4 regions of the Methylobacter sp. S3L5C genome follow, and region 2 is predicted to be linked to each of the others. Evidence: riboswitches for the same ligand, from Rfam matches in the RefSeq annotation. Region 2 holds a riboswitch; each other region holds the start of a gene.
The links. A riboswitch is a leader RNA that binds a small molecule or an ion and turns the genes downstream of it on or off. The one in region 2 is predicted to bind cyclic di-GMP.
Positions count from the first base shown of each region.

Region 1: linked by a shared signal. The riboswitch ahead of KKZ03_RS08865 (esterase-like activity of phytase family protein) and the one ahead of KKZ03_RS10105 (VPLPA-CTERM sorting domain-containing protein) in region 2 are both predicted to bind cyclic di-GMP.
Region 3: linked by a shared signal. The riboswitch ahead of KKZ03_RS14415 (VPLPA-CTERM sorting domain-containing protein) and the one ahead of KKZ03_RS10105 (VPLPA-CTERM sorting domain-containing protein) in region 2 are both predicted to bind cyclic di-GMP.
Region 4: linked by a shared signal. The riboswitch ahead of KKZ03_RS03520 (DUF4347 domain-containing protein) and the one ahead of KKZ03_RS10105 (VPLPA-CTERM sorting domain-containing protein) in region 2 are both predicted to bind cyclic di-GMP.

Region 1 is NZ_CP076024.1:1,946,220-1,954,184, reverse strand. It holds gene KKZ03_RS08885 (hypothetical protein) at 1-76, opposite strand, end outside; gene KKZ03_RS08880 (transposase family protein) at 154-657, shown strand; gene KKZ03_RS08875 (transposase family protein) at 611-991, shown strand; gene KKZ03_RS08870 (hypothetical protein) at 988-1,500, opposite strand; cyclic di-GMP riboswitch class I at 1,895-1,972, shown strand; gene KKZ03_RS08865 (esterase-like activity of phytase family protein) at 2,014-3,492, shown strand; gene KKZ03_RS08860 (lamin tail domain-containing protein) at 3,553-4,239, shown strand; gene recC (exodeoxyribonuclease V subunit gamma) at 5,031-7,965, shown strand, end outside.
Region 2 is NZ_CP076024.1:2,247,947-2,255,911, forward strand. It holds gene gspK (type II secretion system minor pseudopilin GspK) at 1-560, shown strand, start outside; gene gspL (type II secretion system protein GspL) at 553-1,755, shown strand; gene gspM (type II secretion system protein GspM) at 1,736-2,245, shown strand; gene KKZ03_RS10095 (hypothetical protein) at 2,513-3,808, shown strand; gene KKZ03_RS10100 (hypothetical protein) at 4,589-5,110, opposite strand; cyclic di-GMP riboswitch class I at 5,622-5,712, shown strand; gene KKZ03_RS10105 (VPLPA-CTERM sorting domain-containing protein) at 5,753-6,505, shown strand; gene KKZ03_RS10110 (hypothetical protein) at 6,582-7,965, shown strand, end outside.
Region 3 is NZ_CP076024.1:3,214,917-3,222,881, reverse strand. It holds gene KKZ03_RS14425 (hypothetical protein) at 1-818, opposite strand, end outside; gene KKZ03_RS14420 (sulfotransferase) at 1,182-2,711, shown strand; cyclic di-GMP riboswitch class I at 3,392-3,474, shown strand; gene KKZ03_RS14415 (VPLPA-CTERM sorting domain-containing protein) at 3,578-4,471, shown strand; gene KKZ03_RS14410 (TlpA disulfide reductase family protein) at 4,660-5,151, shown strand; gene KKZ03_RS14405 (DUF4266 domain-containing protein) at 5,169-5,504, shown strand; gene KKZ03_RS14400 (DUF3570 domain-containing protein) at 5,491-7,965, shown strand, end outside.
Region 4 is NZ_CP076024.1:722,086-730,050, reverse strand. It holds gene eno (phosphopyruvate hydratase) at 1-1,106, shown strand, start outside; gene KKZ03_RS03545 (septum formation initiator family protein) at 1,190-1,459, shown strand; gene KKZ03_RS03540 (hypothetical protein) at 1,658-1,948, shown strand; gene ispD (2-C-methyl-D-erythritol 4-phosphate cytidylyltransferase) at 2,036-2,734, shown strand; gene ispF (2-C-methyl-D-erythritol 2,4-cyclodiphosphate synthase) at 2,727-3,200, shown strand; gene KKZ03_RS03525 (hypothetical protein) at 3,386-3,649, opposite strand; cyclic di-GMP riboswitch class I at 4,499-4,581, shown strand; gene KKZ03_RS03520 (DUF4347 domain-containing protein) at 5,016-7,965, shown strand, end outside.

The sequences.
Region 1 (7,965 bases), 300 kb from region 2:
AACCCGTGCTGCCGCCTTCCTCACCAGTCATGAACAATTTTGCTTGAGTACCCATACCTGTTGCTACATTAGACATCTTTCCTAAATAATTGACATAGAATTTGGCTTTGATAGGGTTAAAATAGCGATCTACCTCTGAAAACACGGATAGCCATGACTCCTTATGCCCAATTGCCAAGACACAAGCCTGAAGAATTTTTAAGGACTGTCGGCCTGTCACCAGAAGATTTTCTGCATCTTCACGGTAAGCTGGTGACTTACCTGGACGAACAAAAAGTCCTTAATCCACTGACTAGACGGGGACGAAAAGACTCCAAGATGGCTTTGGAAGACCGCTTGTTACTGACACTCTATTATCTTCGTCACTATCCGACGTTGATAAATCTGGCTGCGGTCTTCGACATCAGCGAATCGTATTGCCATAAAATCTATACTCGCACTGTAAGACTATTGATCAAAATCGAAAAACTGCCCAACCGCAAAGCACTGTTGGAAGATCCCGCAGCTACCGTGGTCATTGATGTTTCGGAGCAGCCTATCGAGCGCCCTGTTAAAAACCAGAAAGCGTACTTTTCAGGAAAAAAAACGCCACACGATCAAAGTCCAACTCGTGATCTGCCTATTGACGATGACTATACTCTCCGTAGTGATAGGTAAAGGTCAACAGCATGATTTTTCGATCTTCAAAGATAGCCGTCTATTGTTACATCCTGATGCCCTGTTGTTGGCGGATTCCGGATACCAAGGGATAAAGAAACACCATCAGAACTCGACTCTACCGGTTAAAAAGAAAAAAGGCCAACCGCTTTCGGCAGAAGACAAAGCCGATAATAAGGCACTATCAAAACAGCGTATTTTTATTGAGCATGTTAATCGCCGATGCAAAATTTTCAGGATTGCCAAAGATGTTTATCGGGGCAAACACAAGCATTACTCCTTGACATGGAATTTAGTGGCTGCTCTTGTTAACTTACGCTATGGCTGTATTTAGGAAAGATGTCTATTAAACAAAGCGCTCGCAGCAGGCAGGTCGGCAGAGCAGAAACGACTAAACGTAGTAGTCAGATTAGAAACTGCCTGTGATTGTTGAAATCCGTTATCCCAACCATAAACTTTAGTGATCAAATCCCCACCGCTTTGTACGGCTAAAGTAGCTTTATCAATGACCCATTTAGACACATAAGCACCGCCTTTAGTCGCATCAGGATTGTGCGTGTGCGCAGAACCGACAGTATTATTCCACTCATGATTCATCAATACGGTAAAAGTACCATCATTGTTATCAAAAGCACCTAAACCGTCAGGAAGACCGCCCATAGTATAACCACCCACTACGTTTCCAGTAGTCAGGATTGAAGTTACTGCCCAACCTGGAGCAGTAGCCAATGGAAGCAGATAAGGCGCTGTAGTCGTGCTGGGGCCTGTAACAGCGGATGCCATCAAAGGCATACCAGCCAATATTGCAGCAACAGCTGCAACAGATTTTCTCATTTTAAACATGGTCTTTTCCTGGCTAATAAAATTATTGAGTATGTCCGGTAACTATTAACCGGAAAATAGTTTATACCGAAGAAAAATGACAGCAGCATTAAAGACATATAAAAACTATATTATTAAATAAAGCCATTTATTCAATAACATAAGTATGAAATACACATGAGATACACATGTATTACATTAAGACCAAATCTAAACAAAATTGTAATTTTTTTGATACAAAATCTTGGGGTTTTTTAGAGCTCAATACTTTACCAAGCCTGGATAATTTATCGTGCTTAGTCGTAAGCAGTGTTAATTTTTGTCTTTTTATCAAGCATCTATGCTCTCTTAATTGATGCCGTAAATTTGTAATTTCATGTCATTAAAATGACATAACTGTCTGTCAAAATAAAGTTTGTGTCAAAGCTAAACCCGTTGTGAAGCGGGGACAGAAAACTGCGGGTCTAAAAGACGAGATAGCCGGGTTACCACCTAATTGAGTATCCCACGCTTACAAACCTTTTAGGATTTACGATGCATAAAAAACTGTTACTTTCGGCTATCATAGCCTCACTTTGTGCCGCTACTTCAGCGCATGCAGCAATAACGTCAGGCCAATTAATCGCTATTGGCAGCTTGAGTGGCAGTTCTGCCGGCGTTAATACCGATTTGTCAGGCTTAACAGGCTTGCTTGAAAACGGTATAGCAGGTAATTTCCTGGGTGGTATCGGTTCCGGACTTGCTTACGCAGGCGGAAATACTTTTATTGCGACGCCAGATCGCGGACCTAATGCAACGGCGTACAACAGCCAAATAGACGACACATCTTCTTATATTGCACGTTTCCATACCATAACTCTGGATTTAACTGCCAATACATCAGGTACTGGTTTGGCTTATAACCTTACGCCAACATTAACAGCAACCACTTTGTTGTCTAGCGCCACAACGCTAAATTATGGCACTGGTGCAGGCTTGGGTAACCAAATAAATGGCGCTCCCTTAGGTTCCGGCGCACCAATACTGAATACAACCAACAACACCAATTATTTCACCGGTCGTTCTGATAATTATGGTTCTGCCAATGCACTGGGCGTAACTGATTCCACTTCAGCAAACCCCAGCAATGCCCGCTTCGATCCTGAAGGCGTACGTGTTTCCAATGACGGCAAGAGCGTATTTATTTCCGATGAATACGGTCCTTATGTCAACCAGTTTGACCGTGCAACCGGTGAGCGCATTAAATCTTTTGCGCTGCCTGCCAATTTGGCCGTTGCAAATCTGAATCCGATTGGCGCTACCGAGATAGCTAATAACACAACCAGCGGCCGAGTTACCAACAAGGGCATGGAAGGTTTAGCCATTACTCCGGACGGCACCATGCTGGTAGGTATCATGCAAGCGGCGTTGGGACAGGAGGGTGGCGGTAAAAGCATTCGTATTGTGACTATTGACATCGCAAGCGAAGCGACTCATGAATACGCCTATAAACTAACAAACGGTTCAGGTGCCAGTGAAATTATCGCCATCAACAACCATGAGTTTTTGATCGATGAGCGTGATGGCAAAGGCTTGGGAGATGGCAGTAACGCTGTCGTCAAACAGCTGTATAAAATTGACCTCACAGGTGCAACTGAAGTTAGCGGTATGACTGGCTCTTCGGCATTAGGCGCTGCAGCAATTCCAAAAACCTTGTTTCTTGACGTAGCCGCTAAACTTAATGCCAATGGCATCAACAGTGCCAATGTTCCATCCAAGATTGAAGCATTGGCTTTTGGTCAGGATATTTATGACAACGGCGCATTGTTCCACACATTATATGTTGCCAACGACAATGATTTTGTCCCTGGCCTCGCCGGTGCCAACCAATTTTATGTATTTGCTGTTGCCGATACGGCCCTTAACTTTCAGGCGCAACAAATATCTGCTGTCCCTGTTCCTGCAGCTGCCTGGTTGTTTGGTACAGGCTTGCTTGGCTTAATGACTTCGTTAAGAAAGCGCGTCCGTGCTTAAATAAATAACTCTTACCACCACAATATAGTGGTGGTTTTTAACCCTGCTTGAGAAATTAAAATGAACAATAAAACCATAGTTAAACTGTTGGCTGCCGGTGCCATGCTGAGCGGCCTAATCAATACGGCCGAAGCATCCGTTACTAATGTTAAAATTACCGAATGGATGTATAACTCCAATGCTGGAGAATTTATCGAATTTACTAATCTGGGATCAACCGCTGTTAATTTTGCCGGTTGGAGCTTTGATGACGCTAGTAGAGCGCCCAACTCAGTCACCTTATCGGATTTTGGCCTTATCGGCGCAGGCGAATCGGTAATATTAACTGAATTAACGGCAACTGCATTTCGCACAGAATGGAATTTATCATCCAACATAAAAGTTATCGGAAACAATACCCAAAATCTGGGACGCTCCGACGAAATTAATCTTTATGATAATACCAATACCTTGATTGATCGTCTTACTTATAACGATGCAGGAACCGGCAATGTGAAAGGTCCACGTACTCAATACGTAAGCGGCATCCCTGGAAGTCTTGCTGCCTTGGGAGCCAACAATGCCTCACTATGGGCTTTGTCTACTGTAGGTAACTTGGACGGTGCCTACCTATCATTAAGTGGTGACATTGCCAGCCCTGGTAAAACATCATTTGCTGTATCAGCAGTTCCGGTGCCTGCTGCTGTATGGTTGTTTAGTTCAGCATTGGCAGCATTAGGTTTTGTTGGAAGACGTAAAAAAGCATAAATTATTGACTCTTAAGAGCTATCGTAAGCCTAAAATATCTGCTTTGATTAAACCGGTATGACAGGTTAGCGATAGTCACTTTTACAATAAAAGTTGTATGTGATTTTTTGCATCTGATAACTAAAATCCAAATTTATTCTGTTTTAGCGTTACTCCCTATCGTTGAATCTCACTTTATCCTCTGCTCATAAGCGTGCTTAATGAGTTAACTATCAACTACCGTTGACCAAAAATTCGTCCTATCGTAAATTCCAAAGCAATATTTTTTAATATTGAATGTCGTTCACCGATCAATAGTACTAAAACCTCAAAGCTATCGACCACTGTCATAATTTGTCGGTATATTGGATTTTTACGCCTCAATAGACTTTCTTAAAATCTAACCGCCAACACCACGATAAAGTATGCGATATTACTGCACAGGGAATATTTTCAATTTCCAAGATAAACAAAGATAAATTATGCAGTTAGCGCTATTGGCACGGATTCATTCAAGTTGTGATAAAACCATGATAATGCTGACTTTGTTACCATGTTTTTAAAATGCAAAGCGACATATCACGGCCTTTAAACGCGGGTCGGATTTTATTGAACCACTTTGGCACCAAGCCATTACCGGCAAACCTTCTTATATCCACTGGTAGTTTTCTGGTACCTTGGAGCAGGAACGTGGTTTGATGGCTAAGAAATAGTACATTTCATTCCTAAGCTCAAAACAACAGACAAAAGGGTTACCTACAATATCAAACCCTTATTTAACCAAGATGCTTTCCAATAAAAAAAATATTCTCATGACAGAAACAAGCTACAAAACCTCGCTGGACAGCGGCATTGCAGTCATTCACTCCAATAAACTGGAAGCGTTGGGAGATGTGGTCGAATACTGGCTGCGCGAACATCCTTTGGCACCGTTGGAAAATGAAGTATTTCTGGTGCAAAGTAATGGCATGGGGCAATGGTTACAGCAAAGCCTGGCGAAAAATAGTGCGTTAGGTATTGCCGGAGCGATTAAAGTGCAATTACCCTCAGCGTTTATCTGGGCTGTTTATCGTTCGGTATTGGGCTCACAGATTCCCAAAGAACAACTGCTGGCAAAAGCGCCCTTGACCTGGCGCTTGTACCGTTTGTTGCCGACGCTGATTACCCGACCTGAGTTTGAAATTTTGGCGACATTTTTGGCGGTCGATAACAACAGCCGCAAACGCTATCAGCTCGCTGAACAGCTGGCTGATCTTTTTGACCAATATCAGGTGTATCGATCGGACTGGATTGCCGATTGGGCAGCCGGGCTTGATAGCTTGCGTGATAGCCATGGACAAAGCCAGATCATGCCGGAACAACAACGCTGGCAGGCCGCATTATGGCGGGCAGTATTGGCGGATTTAGGCGATCAATATACGCCCTACGCCAGTCGTGCAGCCGTTCATACGCAATTTATGACTCAAATTGATACACAGGAACAGCGTCCTGTCGACATGCCACGGCGAATAATAGTGTTTGGCTTGTCATCGTTACCCCAGCAGTCGCTTGAAGTATTAGCCAAACTGGGCAAATTTTGTCAGATAGTCTTGTTTGTTCATAACCCTTGCCAACATTACTGGGCAGACATTATTGAAGACAAAGCGCTGTTAAAAGCTGAACGCCGTCGCCAAGCTTATAAATCCGGTATGACAAGCGCATTGACCGACGAAGAATTACATCTCCACGCACAACCGTTGCTCGCTGCCTGGGGTAAACAAGGACGTGATTATATTCGCTTGCTGGACCAGTTTGACGATACCCAAACTTATGCAAACTGGCATTGGCCGGAGAGCAAAATTGATCTGTTCAAAGATTACTGCGAACCCGGACAAGGCAGTCTGTTGCAACAATTACAACAATCGATACTGGATTTGGAACCGCTACCTACCGAGCCTGTCGACCTGCCTGAAGTCGATAATTCCCTGATGTTTCATATTGCTCATAGTCCGCAGCGTGAAGTCGAAATTCTTCACGATCAGCTATTAGCCCGCTTTAATTCAGCTGAAAACTTAAAGCCACGAGATATCATTGTCATGGTACCGGATATCAATAAATACGCACCACATATCCGTGCGGTATTTGGCAATATCAAGTCCGGTGATTCCCGCTACATTCCTTACAGCCTGGCCGATCAACAACAGCGAGGTCAAAATCCCTTGCTGGTCGCCGCTGAAGCCCTGCTTAATCTGCCTGACTCGCGTTTTGCCGTTAGCGAATTTCTGGGCTTGCTTGAAGTACCAGCCCTAAGACTACGTTTTTCCATTGATGAAGCCGCTATTCCCAAATTGCATCAATGGGTTGAAGAAGCCGGCATCCGCTGGGGATTACATGCAGAACAACGCACGCAAAATGTAGCGATGCCTAAAGATCTGGAAGCCAATACCTGGCAATTTGGTTTACGCAGAATGTTGCTCGGTTATGCCGTGGGGGCCGGTATCGCATTTAATGCCATTGAGCCTTACGATGAAATTGGCGGACTCGATGCACAATGGGTCGGTGGCCTGTCATACCTGTTGGAAACTCTTGAGAAACAGGCCAACTTGCTGCGAAAAAGCCAAAATTATACCGACTGGCAAGAAACATTATCAGCGCTTTTGGAAGATTTTTTTGATGTCACCAGCAGCGAGGAAGAACGAAAAACGCTGGAGATACTTGGCCACTCATTAACAAGATGGGGAGAAATCTGCGAACAAGCCGGCTTAACCGATGACGATACTTTACCCTTAAACGTTGTTCGTGAAGCATGGCTGGCTACAGTAGATGAACCCAATCTCCAGCAGCGTTTCTTAAGTGACCGGATTAATTTCTGTACACTGATGCCGATGCGGGCCATCCCTTTTCGACTGATTTGCTTACTGGGCATGAATGACGGCGATTATCCACGCAGTCAACCCGCACAAAGCTTTGATCTGATGAGTCAACGCGGGCAGTATCGTCCCGGTGACCGGTCACGCAGGCAAGATGATCACTATTTGTTTTTGGAAGCCCTGCTTTCGGCACGACAACAACTTTATATCAGTTGGATAGGCCGCAACATTCGCGATAATAGCGAGCGTCCGCCATCAGTACTCATCAGTCAGTTACGCGATGCACTGGCCCTGGGCTGGCAACTGGAAAATAACGAACCGAAGTTACTTAAAGCCTTAACCGTTGAACACCCGCTACAACCTTTTAGTAAACAGTATGTGGCCAAAAATCGTGATTCGCGCTTGTTCACATACGCCCGGGAATGGTTTGAACCATCAGCGTCAGTCAGTTTAGCCAACGCAACCCCGGCGGTTGTCTATGAAAAAACGTTGACGCTGGGTCTGCAATCTTTGGGACGTTTTTTGAAAGCACCGGTAAAAACTTTCTGTAATAACACCCTCAAGTTTGGCTTCGACCAAGAAACCATTACCAGCGAAGATAACGAACCTTTTGGCTTTAACAAACTGGAAAGCTATGTGCTACGCCAAAATTTACTGGATGCCTTGCAAAGTGAAACACCAGACAATCCTGATACTTTTTTAGAACAGCAACGCACGACCATGGCCAGGCAAGGTAAACTCCCGCTCGGCGGTTTCGCTCACGCAGCGTATGCGGATATTGCCGATCCCGTTAATCAGGTTTGGCAGCGCTACCAGACACTGCTGACTTTATGGCCCAAGGCAATTGAAGCACGTATTATTGATTTACATTTTGTCCTGGCTGACGACATCACTGTCC
Region 2 (7,965 bases):
GCTTGTTAACCAATCTTGATATAAAGCCCGAGTTGGTTGACGCCATGCTGGATTGGATGGATCCTGACATGGAAATGCGTTATCCAAACGGTGCTGAAGACGAAATTTATACCAAGCTCGTGCCGGCCTACCGTAGTGCTAATAGCCCGTTTGCAGAGGTGAGCGAATTGTTGCGGGTACAAGGTATCACTCAAACAGATTACGAAAAATTATTGCCCTATATTTATGTGGCCGAGGGCTATCAACCCGTTAATGTTAATACGGCCAGTGCTGTGGTTTTGCGTTGCATGACCAAGGACATAAAAAAAGATGAAGCCGAATCCATCTTTAGAGCCAGTGGTAAACCTTTTAAAAAAGTGGAAGAGTTTTTAAAAGACGAAGCGATGGCTGGTATTAGTGTCAACAAAACCAGTTTGAGCGTGGTCAGTAACCATTTTTTATTATCAGGACAAATCGACATGGGGAAAAATGCATTAACGTTCCAGTCACAAATACAACGCAATGCCGATGGCAAGGTTAAAATAAGCAAGCGGATGCGCAGGAGTTTACTGGATGGCTGAGAAAATTATAGCCAGACTGATTAATCAACAAGATGCGGATGTTCAATGGCTGATTGTAAATGATGTTACGTCGTCTGCAGTACAACAGGGAACGTTGCAGGATTTGGCGGTCAGTGCCGGCAATACAGCGATTACCTTATTATTGCCGGCAGCAGAGATCTTGTTGCTGGCAGTCGATTTACCGGTTAAAAGTAACAGTCAAATTAAAAAAGCACTGCCTTTTGCGCTTGAAGATTTGCTTGCCGATGACGTAGACACTTATCATCTGGTCTGGCATCGGCCGTCCAAAGACACCGTTTATGTCGCGGCAATCAATCAGGTCAAGCTGCAAAATTGTCTGTCGAGTTTTAAGGAAGCCGGCATAAATATCAACAGCGTTTATCCGGAAACCTTGTGCCTGCCTTATCAGGCTGAGAGTTGTTCACTTGTTATTGATCGGCACAATGCCATTTTACGGAATGGGCAATGGCTGGGTGGCGGTATTGATGTTGAGGTATTACCGACGATGCTGGATAAGTTGCTAACAGAAAATCCGGAGTTGTATGGGTTACAAGTCTGGGAGGTTAATGAGCCTGCACAGTGGTTTTTAGACGTACCCATCACCAAGGATCATCATAAACTGGAGGCAGTTTTACCATTTTTACAGGCCGGTGCAGTAAAGTTGGGTGGTGAATTTAATTTGTTAACGGGTGTTTTTGGCCGTAAAAACACAATGGACTGGCACTGGCAAGAGTGGTTGCCTGCGTTAGGAGTTATTCTGCTTGCTGTACTGCTACAAATCGGCACCTTGATAACCGGTTATTGGCACCAAAATACAGAACTGGCAGCACTGGAAACAAAGACATTAGAACTGTTTAAGCAAACTTTTCCCGAGATAAAACGGATTGTTAATATCAACGTGCAGGCAGATCAGCAGGTCACTGAACTAAAAAAACACAGCGTAGGGCAGGGCAGTCAATTTATGCAGCTGTTATATCAGACCGGTGAAATGCTTGGCACAAACCCGGATTTTAAGTTACAGCAACTGGATTTTATAAACAACCTAATGCAATTGCAGCTTATCGCCACAGATATTAGTCAAATTGAACAACTTAAGCAGCAGCTTGAAAGCAAAAATGCCTTATCAGTAAAAGTTCAGTCCGCAGAAGCTGGCCCAAATGGCGTGGAGGCACACCTTGAAATTAAACAAAAATGAGTTTCTGCAGCGCCTGGAAGCCCTGTCGCCAAGAGAGCGCTTGTTGTCCGTCGGCGTTGTTGTTTTTATCGTGTTTTATGCTTTATATCAATTAGTTATTGCGCCGATAGCCGCAGAAAAAATCCTGCTTGAACAAAAAATTAATGCCCAGCAGCGGATTTATCACGCTATAAAAAAGACCAGCCTGGAAGTTACAACGTTACGTAAAAATCAACAGGACACGGGGGTTGATAGTATAGAGGGGCAATCGATAATGACCGTTATTGATACTAGCAGTAATGAGTTGGACATAAAGTCCGCCATCAAACGCATGATTCCTGAAGGCGCCGACAAAGTGACCTTGTGGCTTGAAAATATTGCCTTCGATAAACTAACCCTTTGGCTGGCGGTGCTGGAAACAAAGCATGCCATCACGGTTGATCAAATTAGCATTAATCGGGAACAAACCAACAAAGGCACAGTAACCGCCAAATTGTTGCTGAGTCACTAAGGCGGCAGCAATTCAGAGCGTTCTAGTAGAACTTATAAATCAATCAGTTGCTGAGTGTTAAAATTTAATTTTTCTTGCTGTTTTAATGAATAATGAGTGATTTTCCATTAATTTCACCATTAAAATCATACTTTCAATGAAAAAACGTTCAAACCAAACCAGATCTACGTCCAACGTCGAATAAAAAAAGCTAAGCAACGTGCTGCGGCAGCCAGGCAAGAGACCATCACTAGCCAGCAGCAGAAGAAAAAGCAACTTGTGCATGAAATGTACTCCACCATTTGCCAACACTTTCCCGAGCTGTTTGAGTGGATGCGAGCGGTGGATGATTGTCGTAAGAAAACTTCAACTTATGAGTTGGCCGCTCACCTGACTGCATGCTTGGCGATGTTCCTGTTTAAATCGGGTTCTCGTAATCAATACAACCAGTGCCGTGAGAATCTACAATTCAAGCAGAATTACCGGCGTCTATTCGGTTTTTTCATGCCCCATGGTGATTCCGTGCAGAAGGTCATGGACTTGTTAGATATTTTTCAAATTGAACAATTGAAGCACCAGATGATTCAGGTTTTGATTCAACGCAAAACCTTCCATAACAGTCGTTACCGTGGGCATTGGTTTCGAATTGCGGTTGATGCAAGTGGGATGGGTAGTTATGACCATCAACGTGATGAGCAATGCCTGCAGCGTACGTCAAAAAATGGTAAAACCACTTACTTTCATTCAGTCTTGGAAGCAAGGCTGATTACCCCGAACGGATTCAGCATATCCATCGCCACTGAGTGGCTTGAAAATCCCGAGGATGGTGAGTATGACAAACAAGATTGTGAGCGTAAGGGCTTCATCCGTCTGGCAACCACACTAAAGAAAGTTTATCCACGCCTGCCCATACTGATACTCGCGGATGGCTTATATCCCTATGAAGGTTTTTTCGCTATTTGCAAAGCCAATCAATGGCATTACTGCGTGACCTTTAAGGACGGCAACCTAACCTCCGTTTGGGAGGAAGTTATGGAATTACAGGCACTGCAAAGCAAGAATACCCGCCAGGACCTGTGCTATCTGCCCGCTGGCAAAACCGTAGAGCAGGTATTTCAGTGGGTGACGGCGGTAGATTATAAAGGGCATACGTTAAATTGGCTGGCGTGCAAAGAGACCATCAGATCGACAAAAACAGAAGTACTCGAAGAGGCGCTAAAAACTACGCGTTTTGTCCACATCACTGATTTACCCATCAATGCTAGCAATATTGCTGACACCAGTCGGACTGGACGCTTGCGCTGGAAAATCGAGAATGAAGGCTTCAATACCCTTAAAAACGGTGGCTATGGCATGGAACATCAATACGCCAGGAAAAGTTATTGTGCCCTTAAAAATTACTTCCAATTCATGCAAATGGCACACCTCATTCATCAATTGATGACGTTGAATACTCGCTTTCGAGAAGACTTCATGAAGGCTAAAAACCATCCCACCCTGAAAAGCCTTTGGGTTCAGCTTGTTTCCGCCATGCAATGCTTTGAAATTAATGAACAGGAACTACAAGGTATTAGCGGGGCTTAACTTAATGGCAGTGAAGGTGGGCCAACATAAAGTAGTGCATTTTTGCATTCATACTTATTAAGATAACCAGTAGTAAATAAGCTTCACGAATTTACAAATTAATTGTGTAACTAAACAGTGCGTAAGGCGTGCCATATCCACCTTTTTGTATGATTGGTAAAATAAATACTGTAAACAAGCATAAAAATTCGTAAAAAATTGAAACTTTGAGTTTTATAGCTTTTGTCTATGGCAACAAACCTTGGTTTTTTATGCTGATTACTTGAGAAATTAGCAAAACACCGCAAGCAATTGTGCTAATTTTTCGAGAAATTAACAAAACACTTCAAGCGATTTTTCTAATGAAATAAGGATTTATAAAAGTACTTCAAGCAATTAGGCTGATTTTTTAAGCGGTAAAAAAGAAACATCAAGTAAATAGACGGGTTGCTTTAATTATAAAAATATAATAATGCGTCTTTAACCATAGGTATATACACAAGTCTTACTGCTCCTTCTTCAAAGGGAGAAGGTTGAGATGAGGGGTATGTAACTGCTTGATTTTATTCTCCTCGGCAATTGCTCCTGCATTGTGCTGCATCCGTGCAGTCGTCATCCCAGCCCTCTCCAACAAGAGAGGGAGCTTGGCGCTTCTACAACTCATTGTTTTTATTATGAGGAGAAGTTGTGTAGATGCCTATGGTCTTTAACAAGGGGGAGGCTATATTTACAAGCCTGACCTCCATTGCGAATGAAACAAGCAGGGTACATGTTTCGTGCTTTTTGTGGACTAAAAACTTTTTATTTAGTAACCAACACTAACTCTACTTCAGCTTCGGCAGTATCAAGATCTTCCTTGATAAATTCAGGCAGGCTATATTTCGCTATAAAATAACTTTTAAGCCAGGTATTAATATCCAGTTGTTTAAAAGCCAGTGCGGCATCTATTTGCAATAAACGTTGGCGTACCAAATGTTGTGGAAGCAGAATTAATTCTATGTCAGCCATGGCCACAAATTTATCGGGATTGGCATTGCCATTGTTGATAATCTTAAAAAGTTGTTGTTTTTTTAAGCCCAAATTCTGGTTTAATTCTTCCCTAAACTCAATAAATAAAGGCAGTAAGTCACTGCCAGTGCAATCCATGTCGTGTAATTGGTACATGCGGTTTAAAAGATTACTAACGGCAAAGCGATAAAGTTCTGCTTCTCTTACAAATAGACGAGACGCCATGGTTTGGATAGCATTCCTATCATGATTGTTTAAACGCATTGAAACGATTTGTTTTTTATCGCCTTCAGTAATTCCTGGTGATGATGACATATTTCAACTGCTGGTATTAGTAAAGTTCAGAAATTACATTAAAGTCTGATTATTATTAAATATAGTTGATTATTGTGACAGCTTTATAACAAAGCATACATTTAATCAATAAGTCATCCTTTTACCATACTAATTGTGTTGACATGGACAGCTTTTTACCAAACCCAACTAGGCAACTGCAAAGCAAAGGACTTGTTTTATCACTGCCCGAGTAAGTGTATTGCAAGATTAATATATAGAGTAATGAAGTTGTCATACAAGTGTATTACATTGTCAGCAACTGTCACTGTTTTGTAATCCAAAAGATTGAACCGATATGGGATACTAGCTCCACGTTGAAAGCATCTGGAGCAGATGCCGGTTAAGCAAGGGAAGGCACTGACCATACTGACAGAAGCAGCAACAGCGCTTTATTCTTGATTCAGTATTCAGCAGTAAAGAAATAGATTTATGGTAGCGGGAGCTTAACTGCTTGGCAATAAAGCAGTGAATAATATATTGGTAACAAAGAAAGTGTAAAAGCTAAACCCGTTGCGAAGCGGGGACGGAAAGCTACAGGTCTTGAAAGATTACAAATGTTTTAAGATGGCTGGGCCGCCACATTATGCGAATTTTAATTTTAAACATAATTGGTATTAACAAATGAAAAAATTTAACAAAACTTTACTCGTTGCGGCGTTAATGATAGCTGCTGGTTCTGCTAATGCGAATATCTCTGTTCATAATGGCGATTCAGAACTGTTTATGTCGGTTTATGATTCTAGCAGCAAAAACACGTACTCTTTGAATACGGGTTTGACTATCGATGCTTTTATAGCAGCGGCTAGCAACTCTACTTATGCCTATACTCACGATCTGTCTTTAGATGCCGTATGGACATCTGGTTTTAAAGGTGCTGCAGGCTTTAATGCTGCGACTACTAGTTATGCGCTGATAGTGGGCAGCAATGTTAATCCTGATGTTTTGCTTACCTCAAGTGCAGTCGGTGGTTTGGTGCTAACTGATACTATTGACGCATTAGTTAGTAATTTTCAAATCCAAGCGGGTGAAGTTAACGCTTCCGGTTTTGATATCTCTAAAGTTGTTAATGATGGCAGTATAGCAAATACCGGACAATTTAAAGACTTTGATAATGCATTTGGCCTTCAAACTGGTGCTAAGGCTGCCGGTGCTTACGGCTCTGCGTTAGCTTTTTTTCATGCCACTAATGTTCCTAATGCAGCAGGAGACGAGCTAGAGTCACACGTAGAGCAGTTTGCCGGATCATGGACATTGGCGGGTAATACATTGTCTTTTTCTGCTCCTGCTCCAATATCCGCTGTGCCATTGCCTGCTGCAGTATGGTTTTTTGGCGCTGGTTTGATGGGTATGTTGCGTTTAAATCGTCGTAAATAAATGGTTGTATAAATCCTGTGACGGCTGCATTGTTTTAATGCAGTCGTTTCTGATGTTTTTTAATTGAGAGGCTAAAATGAAAAAAAATTTAATCCTGGGTGCTGCCATTTCGGCTGCATTATTGGCGGGAAACGCGCAAGCGATTACCGTTGATGCTAACAACTTTCCTGTTTATGATACCAGCGCAGCTGGCGATACCCGTGTGGTATATATGTCTGGCGCTTCAGCGGCCGGTACTTTTATAGAAAAAGTATTAACAGGTGCGGGTGTTGCTGCAGATCAAATTTGTGACGTTAGCCAGCCTATCTGGAAATTTAAAGACAATATTGACGGTGCGACACAAAAAGCTTATTTGTGCACGCAATCAACAACAGCGACCGGTTTAACATTGGCCACTGGCAAAGCTAACTTATTAATTTACAAGCGTGATGAAGGCGGTTCTGGTTATGGCGTTAGCCCAATCATTGCTGAAGCTAATGGCGATACTGCCGGTGCTACTATCGAGTTCTTAAAAGTTAACTCAACAAACTGTACTGGTGTAGCACCTGCTGCTGCCGGTACATTAACCAGTATTACTTGTGCTTATACAACAGGTACTGCCGGAAATAACCAATTGGTTGTTCCTGATGTCGGTGTTTCTGATGTCGATCCTGCGCAATTTCAAGGGTTAAATGCTCCTTTAAAAACTAATAATGTCACCCTGTTTGCTAATGTAACAGCTGCGGATGTTGCCAAGTTAACGGTAACACCTGGCGCTGCAGTTGTGTTTGGTGTCCCGGTAAGCATGCATTTATACAGAGCGTTACAAGGTGCTCAACTTGCCATGCATACTATTCCAGTTGCTGATCCAGTATCTGGTACAACTTGCATTGTGGGCGATGTGACAAATGCTGCTTGTATGCCCAGCTTGTCAAAACAGGAAATTGCTTCCCTGATTAAAGGTGATTGGAATAACTGGAACAAATTAATGGTCACTATTCCTGGTGTAACTGCACCTCTTGGTTTAGCAGCATGGGCATCAGCTAATCAAGCAGCTGATGCACCTGCCAACGCTACGACACATGTCTGCCGTCGTGAAAATGGCTCAGGTACACAAGCGCAATTAAATAATTTTGCCTTAAATTATCCTTGTACTACGGCTTCATCTACTACTCCTCCGGCTGTTGGAAATGATGGCCTAAACGGTAATACAGGTACTAAAACAGAATCATCTTTAGTCACGTTAATTCATGAGAACTCAACTTCTGGTCGCGTTACTGCTTGTTTGAAAGATCTGAATTTGGGTGTCGATACCGCTGGTGATGGCTTTACTAATCCATATATAACGGGTACTGCTCCTAAAACATTTCGTTGGGCTATCGGTGCACAAGCTTTAGAGAAAAAAGACGCAAATTTTGAATTCGTAAGAATCAACGGTGTTGCGCCTACGTTGGTTAACGTTGTTAAAGGTGATTATCTGG
Region 3 (7,965 bases), 970 kb from region 2:
TTTGGATCAATCGTATGGTTGTTATCCAAACGATGACAAGTGCTACAGGTACGTCCATTACCGTTAAACGTTTCATTAACAAAAATTCGACGTCCTTCGGCAATCTGTGCACCCATTACACTAGCCAAATTAAGTTGATTTGCATCAACGGCAAGCGCCAATTTAGGTAACAAATAATCAAAAGGTGACCGGGTTTCGGGTACGGCTTTTACACTACCGACTGCCGCTTGAGCCCAGATTTTGTCAGCGTAATATAAATTCTGTAAAAAATCGGGAGCCCCTGCGATAACAACACTTTGATCCGGGCTTTTCCCTGCCAAGGTTACCGTGACCATGTCAATTTTAAAATCAGCCAGGGCGATCCGATTGATTTGAGTCGTCAATTCAGCAATATCATTGTGTTGAGTTAACGTACCTAAACGAAAAAAACTATCGCCAATCTCAGGCTTTACGGTACGATTTACGCCTTCATGATTATCAACCAACCACACATCATACGTTTGCTTATCAAGACCTTTCACTTTAACGGCTAAGGAACCGTTTATTAAGTTAAGCTCCATAGTGCCGCGAGCTTTTGAGTCGGTATTTGATAAAACTTTAGAATGAGCCAGTGATAAACGTAATGTAGTCGCATTGCCACCCCGCGCTTCATAATGTTCTTGCCATTGGCCATAAATGCCTTTCAGTGCATCCAGATTGCCATGACCTAAAACCATTTCTCCACTGCTTTCTGTTTCAGTTTTAAAGGCATAATTAGCAACCCCGCCACTAATAAGAACCATGATCGTGATTAATCCCAATAGTCGATTTCGTGTCATTTTATTTGTCAATGTTGGTAAAAAGTTAAGGCCGCTTATCTTTCTTAAAGTCGCAAAAAATCACCTTTGGCCGAGTTAAGTAGGTATTTAATTAATTGCATTTTCGCCTATATTTATTAGCAATATTTATACCACTTTCTTTTTGTAGTCATTATGAGTCTTGACTAATCAATCAATTATTAAATTGTGTTATTTAACACAGAACAGCAAGTTTTTATGGCATATCCCACACTAACAACGTAAAAGGCTTAACTTTAAATCCAATAACTCAAGACTAAACCAATTCTGGGGCGCTTACTCTCTGTGCTAGAATTCTTGCTATTAAGTATAGTAACTTTTCATATAACGGAGCTTTAAAAACCAATGAGCAAATTTATGCAACTCGGCCAAGCCGCCATTCAAAACAAGAATATTGCTGAAGCCATCGGTTGGTTTACCAAAGCCTTAAATGAAAACCCAAAAGATCCTCAAGTGCTGGCCTGCTTGGGACAATCGCTTTGCTGGCAAGGGCAGCGCGACCAAGGCATCATTCATTTGCGTCAGGCAGGACAATTATTATTGAAAAAAGCCCGCAAAAGCCGGGATACTCAGTTATCTCTTGATATGGCTGATCAACTGCAATATTGGCATGATTATCCAGGTGCACTGGATGTCTGCAAACAAGCGGTACTGATTAATCCCGGTTTCGTCCGGGGCTTTCAATTACTGGCTTTGACTCATTCCCGGCTAAATCAAAAAAAGTCTGCTCTGGCCGCAGGTCGAAAAGCCCTGCAACTGGTTCCAGATAGCGCTATGCTGGCGATTCTGCTGGCAACGCTGGAAGCTGCAGATGGACGGACGGCAGACGCTAAAAACCGACTGGAAAAAGTACTCCAAAATCCTTTACTAACCTCTGAAGAACAATTCAGGGCACATAAAGAACTGGCTCGCTTCCTCGATAAACTGGGCGAGTATGACCAGGTTTTTGCTCATTTGCATCTATCAGCTAACGTTTCCAAACGCCTGCCTGAAGTATTACGCCAGGATGCGAAGTTGGTACCACAAATGCTGAAAACCAATAAAGCCGAATTTAACCGTGAATTACTGGGGCGCTGGTCAAACACCCTGTTTCCAGCCGATCAACCTGCGCCAGTTTTCTTGCTGGGTTTTATGCGTACCGGCACCACGTTAACCCAGGAAGTATTGGGCGCTAACCCTGATATTTTTGTCGCGGACGAAACTGATTTAATAGTTACTGTGGTTCAAGAATTAAACCGGCTTTCCCATAATCAGGGCAACGTACCAGATCAACTGAGGAAACTTGATTTGGCAGGCGTGTTGCACTTGCGGAAATTTTACTGGAACAGGGCGCATGCCTTATACGGCGACAAGATTGGTAGCCGCTTGTTACTTGATAAAACTACCATGAACACTATTGATTTAGGATTGATTAACTGTCTTTTTCCTGATGCCAAACTGGTTTTTCTGCTGCGTGATCCTCGTGATGTCTGCCTGAGTTGCTTTATGCAGACCATGATACCCACACCGTCAACCGTACATTTACTAAGCTGGCAAGATACTGCACAGTTTTATGCGCAGGTTATGGATTGGTGGATGACTATAAAACCGCAATTGACGATGGATTTTATCGAATTTCGTTATGAAGATGCCGTATTCCAATTTGAACCGGCGTTTCGTAAGGTTTTTGACTTTTTGGATGTAAATTGGGACCCAGCCGTTGTAGATTTTCATAAACAAGCAGCCGGTAAATACATTTCCAGCCCCAGCTTTAATCAGGTTGCACAACCGCTTTATTCGTCGTCGGTTGGTCGTTGGCGGCATTATGAAACCGAATATGCAAAAATCTCGGCTTGGTTACAACCGATTATCAGCTTTTATGGCTACGACGATTAATGTTCACTTGCTACTGCTTGTAAAAAAGCAAGATACCGACCCGTGCTTACAATCTAAAGCTAAACCGTTTCAAAATTTCAATAACTTTTAAAACCTGAGTGACGGGGCAACAAACCGCGTCACGTTTGACTCTAAAACAATGAACTACCAGACATAAAAAACCGCCAAAGTAAACTTCAGCGGAAGATAAAAGGCTACTTGTCAAAGAGAAAAGCTACCTGCACCATCGGTTTGTAGTCGCATAAAAATTACCTAATACAATCGTTAATATAATACCCGTTAAATAGACTCGATATAACTTAGTAAAATCGAGGCTAATTCAAACTTGATGCCTCGATTCGGCTTTACTCCATCGAAGCTATTTGCCGCCCTTCCCTGTTACCCTGACTTTTACCCGCCACTAAAAATAACTCGTTTTATTAAAAAGCGGGATATCACCTACTTTTCATTTTTTTTATGTCAAATAACATAGTTTAATTAATTGTGCCTCCTGCTTCGCACCGGCTTTTACTACAACCGCAATAACGCTATCAAGTAACCTGTTGTAAGTAAATGATTTTTTTATTTTTTTAAGAAATGGCATAAAATATGCTAACTAAAAATAATAGAATAAACCGGCAACACTATCGCAGCGGTTTTGTTCTCAAAAAGAAAGTGCTGCATAAATATTATGCAAAGCTTTATTACTTTGCCACCCCCGTTGTGAAGCGGGCTCGGAAAGCCACGGATCTTGGGTTTTACTTAAGATAGCCGGGCTGCCTCTTTCGTCAATTAGCGAAAGAGGGCCCCAGTATTTTGTTAATGACAATAAATCCTTGGCAAGATGCTGGACAGGTTAACTTTTAAAATAAGCGACAACGATCACCATGATAAAAACCAAATTAGCTAAAGCCATCACAGTGGCCATTGCCGGCACAGCACTTTCCATGAGCGCGTCTACCACATTCGCGTCAACCACAATGTACAACACCTTTACAACAACAGTTTCTACAGCTACTGATGGCTGGACACGCACATTTGACAACGGTACCACCTCACCCGGCACTGCAACCGGCCCTGAAAGTCAGGGCAACAAAGGGACTATCGTACCTTGGTTGGGAACGTCTGCTGGTGCTTTGCCTCTTGGCTACACCGGTTCTTCTCATTTAAACTGGGCCGTTCAATTAACGGGTTCTGGAGATGCTGCAACCATTTCTGCGGCTGATTCCTTGGCAAAATATGGCACAGCAGCGGAAATCGACACCGGTGGCGGTGCGTGGCGCGATAACTCAGCACCAACAACAGGCTGGAAGCATCAAACTGATATTGGTTTAGTAACATCTAATGTGGCTCAAAACATTACCTTAAATTTAACAACACTGGGTAACTTACTCCCCAGTACATTCAGCAAATTTGGTGTCACCGTTTTTGATGGCATGGACACTAGCACTGCTAACTATAGCCATCACGGATCTTGGAATAATCCTGTTATTGCAAAACCTTATACAGCCAATAATCCATTTGCAACCACAGGGCTGACTAATATCGGCTATAGCGATAATGTTGATGGGGTTAACGGCTTTACCTTTGCCGCTGAAGCCGGTCATATTTATTCCATTTACTTGGGCGGCGTTGATTTCTCAAAATGGAATACCGGCGTTGATGGTTATGCGTTAAATATTAAAACCACCTCGCCCGTTCCTTTGCCGGGTGCCGTTTGGTTATTTGGCAGCGCGTTGGCCGGGTTTGTCGGTCTGCGTCGACGCAAATTAGCGGTATAAAATCTTAAAACTGCTGATATAAACAAAAACCCGGCACATCAAATTGATGTATCGGGTTTTTGTGTTTGTAGATGATGCCTTCCCGGCCGCCTAGTACAACCCTTTCTGTCGTTTCGACATACCGCTATTTACCGACAGAAACAGGTGATGTAAGCGCTTGTCTTTTAAAACTAATAACGTCCACCGTCATGAAAAAATTGCTTTTATCAACCCTGATATTTTTGGCTACTGCCCCTCTGGCAAACGCAGCACAAGAAGGTCAACCTACCCCTCAATGTCCCGCCGCACTTACTGGCAATGCTGAAAAACTTGACCTTAATGCCTATAAAGGCAAAGTGATTTTGATTGATTTTTGGGCGACCTGGTGTCCACCCTGTAAAAAATCAATGCCGTTTTTTAACAGTTTGCGTAACGAACACGTCAAAAACGGCTTTGAGATTATTGCCATCAATGTCGATGAAAATAGCGAAGAAGCCAAACAGTTTCTTGTTAGCAATGCCGTTGATTACGTCACGGCTTTTGATCCAAAAGGCGACTGCCCTGCCAAGTTTGATGTTCAAGCCATGCCGTCGACTTATCTGGTCGATAAAACCGGCAAAATCAGAAAAATACATCTCGGCTTTCGGGATGAGGACAAAGACATGATTAGTGCACAAGTTTCGGCGCTACTGGCTGAATAACTTTAAGGATTTACATCATGCACGCTTTAACACAATGGCTTGGTGAGCAACGTCTTACCTTGGATAAGACTATGCGACCGACACTCAATGTGTTCGTTACATTCGGTAACTTATCGAACTACACGAGAAATCAATGGACTCACCGACTGGTCATCGCCCTACTCTGTAGCAGCGTGCTTGTTTGCCAAGGTTGTAGCACGGTTGCGCCCTGGCAACGGGGTAATCTGGCCAAACCGGAAATGGGTATCAATCCCCACCCCAATTTAAACAGCTTTCGTGATCATATTTTTACCAGCAAAGAAGCCTCACAAGGTGGACATAGCGGTGCAGGAGGCGGTTGTGGCTGCAATTAAATCAGACAAAAAAACTGCACTGGCGGCATTCACGACAGCGGCACTCAGTCTGCCCGGATTGACTGTCTCGGCCGCCATCCCTTCGGCACAAATACTATCCAATGTCAGTTACGGCCATTACCAGGAAAGTGATAACCGTATGCAGGTTGATATTTACCATGCCGATGCGATTATTCCGTTGACCGACCGGCTTGAATTGGCTTTTAGTCTTGATCGCGATACTTACAGTGGTGCCACGCCATCGTTTAGCATGCCGGCAAGCATGACCAATGTGGCCAAATACAAACAAAAAGCGGATGGCACAGTCTCAAATGAACTTAGTTATGTTGATGTCATATCAGCCGCATCAGGTGGTGTCACGGCAGCAGGATTAACCATACTTGGGGGTCTTAACGGTTTTCAGTCATTTTCTGATGGCAATACCGCAGCCCAGGCAGAAATTACCACCAATAGTAACACTCAGCTAACCGCGCTTGAAACCACAAAAACCAACGATCAAGCAGCGCTAGACACCTCTTATAATGCGGATAAAGCTCTTATTACAGACACTTACAAATCAGATTTAAATAACCTCAATGTTGCAATCCCTGCGTTGACCGACCAATACGAAACCGATAAAGCCGTTATCGAGACCAATCTGGCGGCAGTTCCCGGCAATATCGCCAACAATGTAACGATTGACTTTAATACCGGAATGTCATTATCGTCCTATGCCGGCTTTGCCAATACCTCACCTATCGCCGGTGGCGGTTGTCCCGGTTCAGGTAGCAGTGGCTGCTATAACCAAAATGGCATGGTGGTTGGCATTGTTGAGGATACGTCAAACCCGATAGCCCATTTACATCGTGCTGGTACTGTGGCTGATAGATCCCTGCAATATCATTCCGATTCCAGCGGTATTTATATTCGCTCCCAAGACAGCAAGGCCTTTAGTCTTGATTCTATGAATTTTAAAGCACCTATCTCTGGGGCAAACCCTGATAACGGCCCCAATGACTATTGGGAAATTTTAGGCTTTAATACCGCACTCAATCCAAATCTGGATACCGGTGACGGTACCAACTATGCCACTCGTGTTGCTTATCAGACGGTTGCCAATGGCTTTGACGGTACCTTGCAGCTTAATAGTAGCTTCAACAATATTAATGCAGCCTGGATACATTTTAAGGGTTATCCGCAAACACCAACGGATGGCAAAGAATTCAGCATGGCATTGGATAATATCAATGTTTCCCCTGTCTTGGCATTATCCAATCAAGTAAATGCTTATAATGCTGAAATAACAACCTTAACCGCCACTTACAATACACAATTGGCGGCATTAACCGATCCTGTACAATTAGCATTGTTAACCAATAACTACACGATGCAAATGTCAGTACTAACGGGCAACTATACTACTCAAACAGCAGCAATAAACCAAAGCTATACCGATCAATCGGCTCAGAATGCTGCATCGCTCAATGAACTGGCCAAGCAAGCCGCCATTTCTTTATACAGTGATATTCTCAATAGTCAGGTGCCCACCGGCACCCAAGCCGTACAGGTTTTTCAGGTGCAACCCCAAGAAACCCGCTCAATGCCTCAAGTCAACGTCAAATATTATCTTGATGCAACTACACTGGCAATATCCGGCGGTCTTTCTGACGAACCGGATTATTTATCCAATTTTGGCTCCACCAACATCAGTCATGAATTTAATGACAAACTCACTACAGTATCCGCCGGTTACGGCATGACCAGCAATACCATTGCCCGCAACGGCAGTGGCCATAGCTCCCATCATGGCAGTGACCCGGCACATTATCCGACTAGTTACCAAGCATTAAATGAGGCAAGTACTTTTAACAGCTTTACTACCAGTATCGCCCAGGTACTTTCCAAAAACACCTTGTTTCAGTCCACCGCCAGCTATACCAATCAAAGCGGTTATTTGAGCAATCCCTATAAATCCGTTTATGTGCGTGGTGAAATCACCCCGACAGAATACTATAATCTCTGGAATCCTACCGATGCTGGCGTCGACTGGAATGCAGTAACCAATCTGGAGGTCGTTGGTTTGGAATTATTCCGCGAAAATCGCCCCAGACAACGCAATATCGGCTCTTTATCCAACCGTATTAATCACTATATACCCGAGCTTGATGCCTCCGCACATTTTGACTATCGCTTTTATACCGACGACTGGGGTATTAATTCTCATACCTTTGAAGCAAAATGGTTTCAAACCCTGCCCGGCGGCTTTACCATTATCCCCAGTATTCGCTATTATTCGCAGTCGCAAGCCGACTTTTTTGCGCCGTACTTTTTGGCACCCCGTGCTGACGGCAACTACTCCAGCGACTTTCGTTTATCTGCCTTTGGTGACTTAAGTGGCGGTGCCACCCTAAAAAAACAGTTTGCTCGCGGCATCAGTCTGGAGATTGGCGCTGAATATGTTACCCATTCAGGCTCTTTAAAA
Region 4 (7,965 bases), 1.5 Mb from region 2:
ACCTCGGTAAAGGCGTACTAAACGCTGTTAATAACGTCAGAACCGAGATTCGCGATGCCGTTATCGGGTTGGATGTCAATGATCAGGAAGGTCTTGATAAGGTGATGATCGCTTTGGACGGCACCGATACTAAAGCCCGTCTAGGTGCTAATGCCCTGTTGGCTGTTTCTATGGCAGCGGCTCATGCTGCGTCAAAAGAAGCCGGACAACCTTTATATCGCCACTTGAACAAATCCGGTGAATTTATTTTACCGGTACCGATGATGAACATCATCAATGGCGGTTCACATGCTGACAATAGTGTAGATTTACAAGAATTTATGATCTTGCCTGTTGGTGCTCCATCTTTTCGTGAAGCTATTCGTTATGGCGCAGAAGTATTTCATAACCTCAGTAAAGTATTAAAAGCCAAAGGCTTGGCGACTACTGTCGGTGATGAAGGCGGCTTTGCTCCTAATCTTTCTTCAAACGAAGAAGCTATCAGTGTAATCCTGCAAGCTATAGAGTTGGCTGGTTATAAGCCGGGTGTAGATATTTATTTAGGTCTGGATGCTGCCGCCTCCGAATATTATTCAGATGGAATTTATGATTTGGCATCTGAAAGTAAAACTTACAGTTCAGCACAAATGGCTGATTTCTTTGTTGATTGGGTTGATCGTTACCCTATCATCAGTATTGAAGACGGTTTTGACGAAAATGATTGGGATGGCTGGAAATTAATCACTGAAAAATTAGGTGGACGTATTCAGTTAGTTGGTGATGATTTATTTGTGACCAATCCTAAGATTTTACAAAAAGGTATTGACAGAAATATCGCTAATTCAATTTTGATTAAAGTTAATCAAATTGGTACTTTGACTGAAACTTTCGCGGCTATTGATATGGCTCATAAAGCGTCTTATACAGCAGTTATGTCGCATCGTTCAGGTGAAACTGAAGACGTCACTATTGCAGATTTAGCGGTAGCAACGGGAACCGGTCAAATTAAAACCGGTTCGTTAAGCCGTTCTGACCGTGTTGCCAAATACAATCGTTTGATGAAAATTGAAGAAGAATTAGGTAGTTTGGCCAGATACGCAGGACGTAGTGCATTCAAAATGCTTTAAAAATTCTAAGTCTTAAAATGTCCGGCATAAGGCGAGAAAAACATGTTATACCTTTTAGCCTTATGCCTTTCAATTTTGAAATTATGAAAATTCTCCTGTCAATTATTATTCTGTTTATTGCCTTGCTTCAATACCGCTTATGGTATGGCGATGGAGGTATTGAGGAGATAGCAACACTTCAGCAGCGACTCGATGACCTCAATGAAGAGGTAGAAGAAAAAAGGGAGCGTAATGAAGCGCTTTATGCTGAAGTGGTAGACTTAAGACAAGGACAGGAAGCCTTGGAAGAAAGAGCACGGGATGAGTTAGGAATGATGAGAGAGGGTGAGACTTTTTTTCAGGTTCTTGAGTGAAGTTAAATCCAGCTTAAAGGCGTAAGGCTAAAAGTGAAAAAGCACTTTTAGCCTTACGCCTTTTCTTTTTCAGGGTTCATACTGAGAAAGTGGCTACGACACAAAATGCTGTAGTTTGTTACATTGTTGTGGTGTGTATGCGGAATGTGATGCAATGCAATGCAATGCGAGTCAATTAAACCTTTGGAGGCATATCTAATGAAGTTTTTTATAGGAATAATTGTTTTTTTATTGGTACTGTTTATATTTTTGACTACCAGTGTTGGCGTAGCTTTTGGCTTGGTTTTGATATTTCCAGTTATTTCATTTGAAATAGGCATTTTAATTGGAGCTATTAGTATTACTGTAAGTTGTTATGGTTTTATAGGCATAATAAATACACTAAGCAATATATATTCACTTCCTACAGAAGAGGATATTTTAGATAAAATTGATTTGGGTCATGTTGTACTGCCACGATCAACGCGAAGTAGAAGAAAAAGGCGTTAATTGTCGTACTTTATCCTGTATTACAGCATTATTCTCACACACTCTATAAAGCTGCCTTTTAGCTTGATATCCTAACTTTCTTTACATATGACTGATTCAATAAAATTTTGGGCTGTTGTTCCTGCTGCCGGTGTTGGCAAGCGTATGAATGCCGATCGCCCCAAGCAATATCTAAAACTTGCCGGTAAAACAGTCATTGAACATACCTTGTTGCGCTTATTGAACGCCAAGGTTTTTGTCGCTATTGCAGTCGCCATTTCTGAAGAAGATCCCTTTTGGCCTGAGCTTAAAGTCTCGGCTCATGAACAAATTATTACTGCTGCAGGCGGGAAAGAACGCGCGGATTCCGTGCTTTCTGCATTAAAATCAATACGTCCGTTAGCCTCGGATAACGATTGGGTGTTGGTACATGATGCAGCGCGACCTTGTATAACGGCAATGGATATACACCACCTCATCGCTGCGCTGGCAAATGATGAGGTCGGCGGAATTCTTGCCTTATCGTCACATGACACCTTAAAAAATGTTCAAGGTAGCAGTATATTGGGCACCTTGGACCGTAGCCATATCTGGCGGGCTTTAACTCCGCAGATGTTTCGTTATGATCTGTTAAAAAGCGCACTGGAAGCAGCAGAAGGTAATCCAGCCATTACTGATGAAGCCAGCGCCCTAGAACTACAAGGTTTGCAACCAAAAATCGTCGAAGGTCGTCCTGATAATATAAAAATTACCCGACCCGAAGACTTGGCATTAGCGCAATTTTATATGGAGCATCAAAATGATTAGAGTAGGTATGGGGTATGATGTACACCGTTTTAAAGACGGTGGTGATGTGATATTAGGCGGCGTAAAAATAGACTATGAACAAGGTCTGGAAGCCCATTCGGATGGAGACGTGGTATTGCATGCACTCTGTGATGCTTTGTTAGGTGCGGCAGCTTTGGGTGATATAGGTAAACATTTTCCTGATACGGATCCTGAGTTTAAAGGCGCCGATAGCCGGATGTTATTGCGGCATGTTTATCGCATTGTTCAGGATAAAGGCTATCAACTGGTTAATGCCGATATGACTATCATCGCCCAAGCCCCTAAAATGGCACCACATATTGTTGCCATGTGCCAGAATATTGCCGATGATTTAAACGTGGACGTTGATTGCATTAATGTAAAAGCTACCACCACAGAAAAATTAGGCTTTGAAGGTCGCAAAGAAGGCATTGCCGTACAAGCCATTGTCTTGATTGGAAAATAACTTTTATATTTATGGCACAGATATTTGGATAAGCTTATAACGTATTACAATTGCTTAGGCTTTGTAATGTAACAATGGGTAAAGTATAGGATAGCAGTCGCAGGTTTTTATTTTGAAATTTAAAGTTCATTTTAGATCTTGTTATGGAGTCTATACCTTATTATTGGTTGCATGGCTTGGATTATTCAACCTGAAGAGCGACAAGCATAAAGCCTGTCGTGAATCCATTGTTCGGTGACAACTATTTTGACCGGAACAAAGACACTGTTTTTCTTGGCTATTTTCTGTCTTTTCTCAAGGCCTTTGGTATATTTTTTATCTAATGGATGAATCAGTGTTGGATTTTGTATTTTTGAAATTTCTTCACAAACGCGCATTAAATTATAAGTAATAGTCGTGATGTCGCCATTAAATTGAGCCTTACAACTATGATTGAAATTATGTGGCACTTATGTCTATTGACGAAAACACCCTGATTTATCTGGGTTCGTCCCAGTCAAGTTAAAAAAACTTGAACATTGAGTATGATGCATCGGTGGGCAGCGTTTTTACGTTCTCAGTCGCAAATCCGTCTTAAGCCGCTATCGGTTTCAAATTGATCGAGCAACGTGCGTGTCGTCGGCATGTTATAAATCGTTTTTTCCACAAATACCCTGGCGATGACCATGCGGTTTTGAGGTGGGCGACGTGAAAAGCCATGGTTGGGGCAGATGAATTCTTCGATGTGCACTATTTCTAATGTGGTGGCTAATTTTTGTTGTTTCTCTGTTAGTGAACCCAACTCTTCTTGCAGCCATTGAAATAAAGAGCCTTGTATCTTAAGTCATATTTGTGATGAGCTGTCTCGTAACTTGCTCATGCCCTTAATAAAGTTGGATTTTATAAAATTTTATTTTATCATTTTTTGGCAGGTTGTTTCTTTTTTTGCCGTTCTGGCTACTAATTCCCTTCGGTTTAATGGGTGTTGCAAGTTCCTCAAAATGAATACGGCACAGACTATCCCAAAACAGTACTAAAGCTTATTTATAAGTCTACTCCAGAGGGTAAATTGCGTCATATCACCTACTTTTCATTTTTTTATGTCAAATAACACAGTTTAATTAATTGTGCCTCCAGTTTCGCATCGTTTTTTATTGCAATCCTAATAGTAATATTAAGCAACTCGTTGTAAGAAAAGGATTTTTATTGTTTTTTTAAGATTTGGCATAAAATCTGCTAAATAACAATAAGCCAGTAACAGCTATTGCCGCTGGTTTGCTCTCAGAAAAGAAAGTACTGCATAAATATCATGCAAAACTTTATCACTTTGCCACCCCCGTTGTGAATCGGGCTCGGAAAGCCACGGATCTTGGGTTTTACTTAAGATGGCCGGGCTGCCTTTTCGTCATTTAACGAAAGAGGGCCTCAGCATTTAGTTGATGACAATAAATCCTTAGTAAGACGCTGAGATTGTTTTCTTTTATTAAAGCGTTGGCCTCATTTTTCTTATCTCGAACTCAGGATATATCAAATGCAGTTTTAAATTAAAAAAAGACCTTTATTACACACAAAAAAGCTATTCAGCATGAGTCAAATAATTTCACTATTCCATAATCACAGCTAAAGCAGAGATTACCTGAGCGGGTCGCTGATAGTCGATTTAAGGACGAGATTATCGAGCTTAAGCCAGCACACCATAATAGCCGATCTATGTGTCGTTTTGTTTACGGTACATGAATTAAAAATGTATATAAAAGACCTGGCGAGTTGCCAGTCGCTTCAATAGTACTAAAAAACATAACTCTTTTAATCTACACAGCAAATTAGGTATTCACCATGAATCAAGTCATTACTCCAGTCAAAAAATTGTTAGTCATCGACAGCCAAGTTGGCAACTGGCAAAGCTTGGCCGCCGATGTTGGCACCGATACGGCTGTGTTAATTCTTGATTCGGGTTCTGATGGACTCGCCCAAATCAGTGCTTACCTGACGACGTTAGCCGCAAACACACAAAATTTTGTTCCGTTGCAAAGCCTGCAAATTATTTCCCACGGCAGTGCGGGCAGTATCAGTTTGGGTTCAACTACCCTAACTACTGACAATTTACAGCAATACACCAGCCAACTGGAAACGATAGGTAGTGCCTTAAACGCCACCGGTGATATTTTGCTGTATGGCTGTAATGTCGCAGCAGACCCCGTTGGGTTGGATTTTATCAATCAATTTGCGGCCTTAACCAGTGCCGATGTGGCGGCGTCAACTGACTTAACCGGCGCAACGGCCTTGGGCGGTAATTGGGTATTGGAAGCGGCTACCGGAACTATTGAGGCAATAGCCTTGCAACCGGTTTATAACGGAATATTAGCAGGTGCGGCTGTTATAAACTTTAATAAAGGTGAAGTGGATAATCCACAAGTTGCAAGTACAGCGGGCAACCTGGGCATGACCCAGTCCGCCTATGCAGGTTTTGCTAATGTTGCTCCTCAATCCGGTGGTCTTACTGCTGGCACAAATGCCGCTGGCGCTTATTACGAAGATGGCTTGGTGGTGGGTATTGTCCAGGATACTTCCAACAACATCGCCCATGTTCACCGTGGTGGAACGGTTAATGACAGAAACGTGATGTATCATTCCGACTCTAGTGGACTTTATATCAGGGCTTTGGACAGTAGCGCCTTTAGCCTGACATCACTTAATTTTGATGCGGTGGCTAGTGATGAAAATCCGTATGCTACTGGCACTTACATAAGCCAAAGTTCAGGTGAGTCAGTAACCAGCGTGGCCGGTGCCAATGATTATTGGGAAATTTTGGGTTATGCCTCGGCATTAAATCCAACCCTGGATACTGATGCCAATAGTGGTGCCTGGATTGCCCGTCAAACATTGACTAACGGTTTTAACGGTCTGGTGACACTCAGTAGCGCTTTTGAAAATATTGGCGCTTTCTGGATTCATTATGCCGGCTATCAGCAAACACCTGTAGACGGTATGCAGTTTGCCATGTCGTTGGATAATATAAATATTGCTCCTGTTAATACTGCTCCGGTAGCCGTCGATGACAGCCTCACTGCGACTGAAGACACGTTGATTATCTATACGGCAGCACAATTGCTGGGTAATGATACTGATGTTGAAGGCGCAGCCTTAACCATCGCCAGTGTCACCTCCGGCAACAACGGCACAGCGGTATTAAATGCCGACGGCACAGTCAGTTTTACCCCGTCTGCCAACTTCAGCGGTGTGGCTGACTTTAGCTATGTAGCCAGCGATAGCGCGTTGCTATCCACTAGTGCGACAGTAACTGTGACTGTCGTGGCTGTTAATGACTTGCCTACCGGCACCGTCACTATCTCCGGTACGCCGACTCAAGGCCAAATACTGACAGCAGACATCAGTACCTTGGTCGATGCCGATGGTTTGAATCCAGCAACTATTACTTACCAATGGTTTGCTGATACAGTAGCCATTAGCGGCGCAATAGCCGCTACGTGGACGTTAACTCAAGAGCAAGTGGGCAAAGAAATTACCGTTAAAGCCAGCTATACTGACCAACTACTTACCGCTGAACAAGTAACGAGTGTTGCCACCACTATGGTAGCCAATGTCAATGACCTGCCTACCGGCACCGTCACTATCTCCGGCTTGATTGAGCAAAACCAAATATTGACAGTCGCCAATACCTTGGTGGATTTGGATGGTATGGGTACTGCCCCGATTACTTACCAATGGTTGGCAGGTGGTATAGCTATTGAAGGTGCAACAGGCGAGACGTTTACCTTAACTCAAGCGCAAGTGAACAAAGTCATCACCGTTCAGGCCAGCTATACCGACGGCCTGAATAAACTTGAACAGGTATTGAGCTCTGCCACCACTGCCGTAGCCAATGTTAATGATTTGCCTACCGGCACCGTCACTATCTCCGGTACGCCGACTCAAGGCGAAGTGCTGACAGCCGCTAATACCTTGGCGGATTTGGATGGTATGGGTACAGTCCCGATTACTTACCAATGGTTGGCAGGTGGCCTAGCTATTGAAGGTGCAACAGGCGAGGCGTTTACCTTAACTCAAGCGCAAGTGAACAAAGTTATCACCGTTCAGGCCAGCTATACCGACGGCCTGAATAAACTTGAACAGGTATTGAGCTCTGCCACCACTGCCGTAGCCAATGTTAATGACCTGCCTACCGGCACCGTCACTATCTCCGGCTTGATTGAGCAAAACCAAATATTGACAGTCGCCAATACCTTGGTGGATTTGGATGGTATGGGTACTGCCCCGATTACTTACCAATGGTTGGCAGGTGGTATAGCTATTGAAGGTGCAACAGGCGAAACGTTTACCTTAACTCAAGCGCAAGTGAACAAAGTCATCACCGTTCAGGCCAGCTATACCGACGGCCTGAATAAACTTGAACAGGTATTGAGCTCTGCCACCACTACCGTAGCCGATGTTAATGACTTGCCTACCGGCACCGTCACTATCTCCGGTACGCCGACTCAAGGCCAAATACTGACAGCAGACATCAGTACCTTGGTCGATGCCGATGGTTTGAATCCAGCAACTATTACTTACCAATGGTTTGCTGATACAGTAGCCATTAGCGGCGCAATAGCCGCTACGTGGACGTTAACTCAAGAGCAAGTGGGCAAAGAAATTACCGTTAAAGCCAGCTATACTGACCAACTACTTACCGCTGAACAAGTAACGAGTGTTGCCACCACTATGGTAGCCAATGTCAATGACCCACATACCGGCACAGTCACTATCACCGGTACGGTTGAGGAAA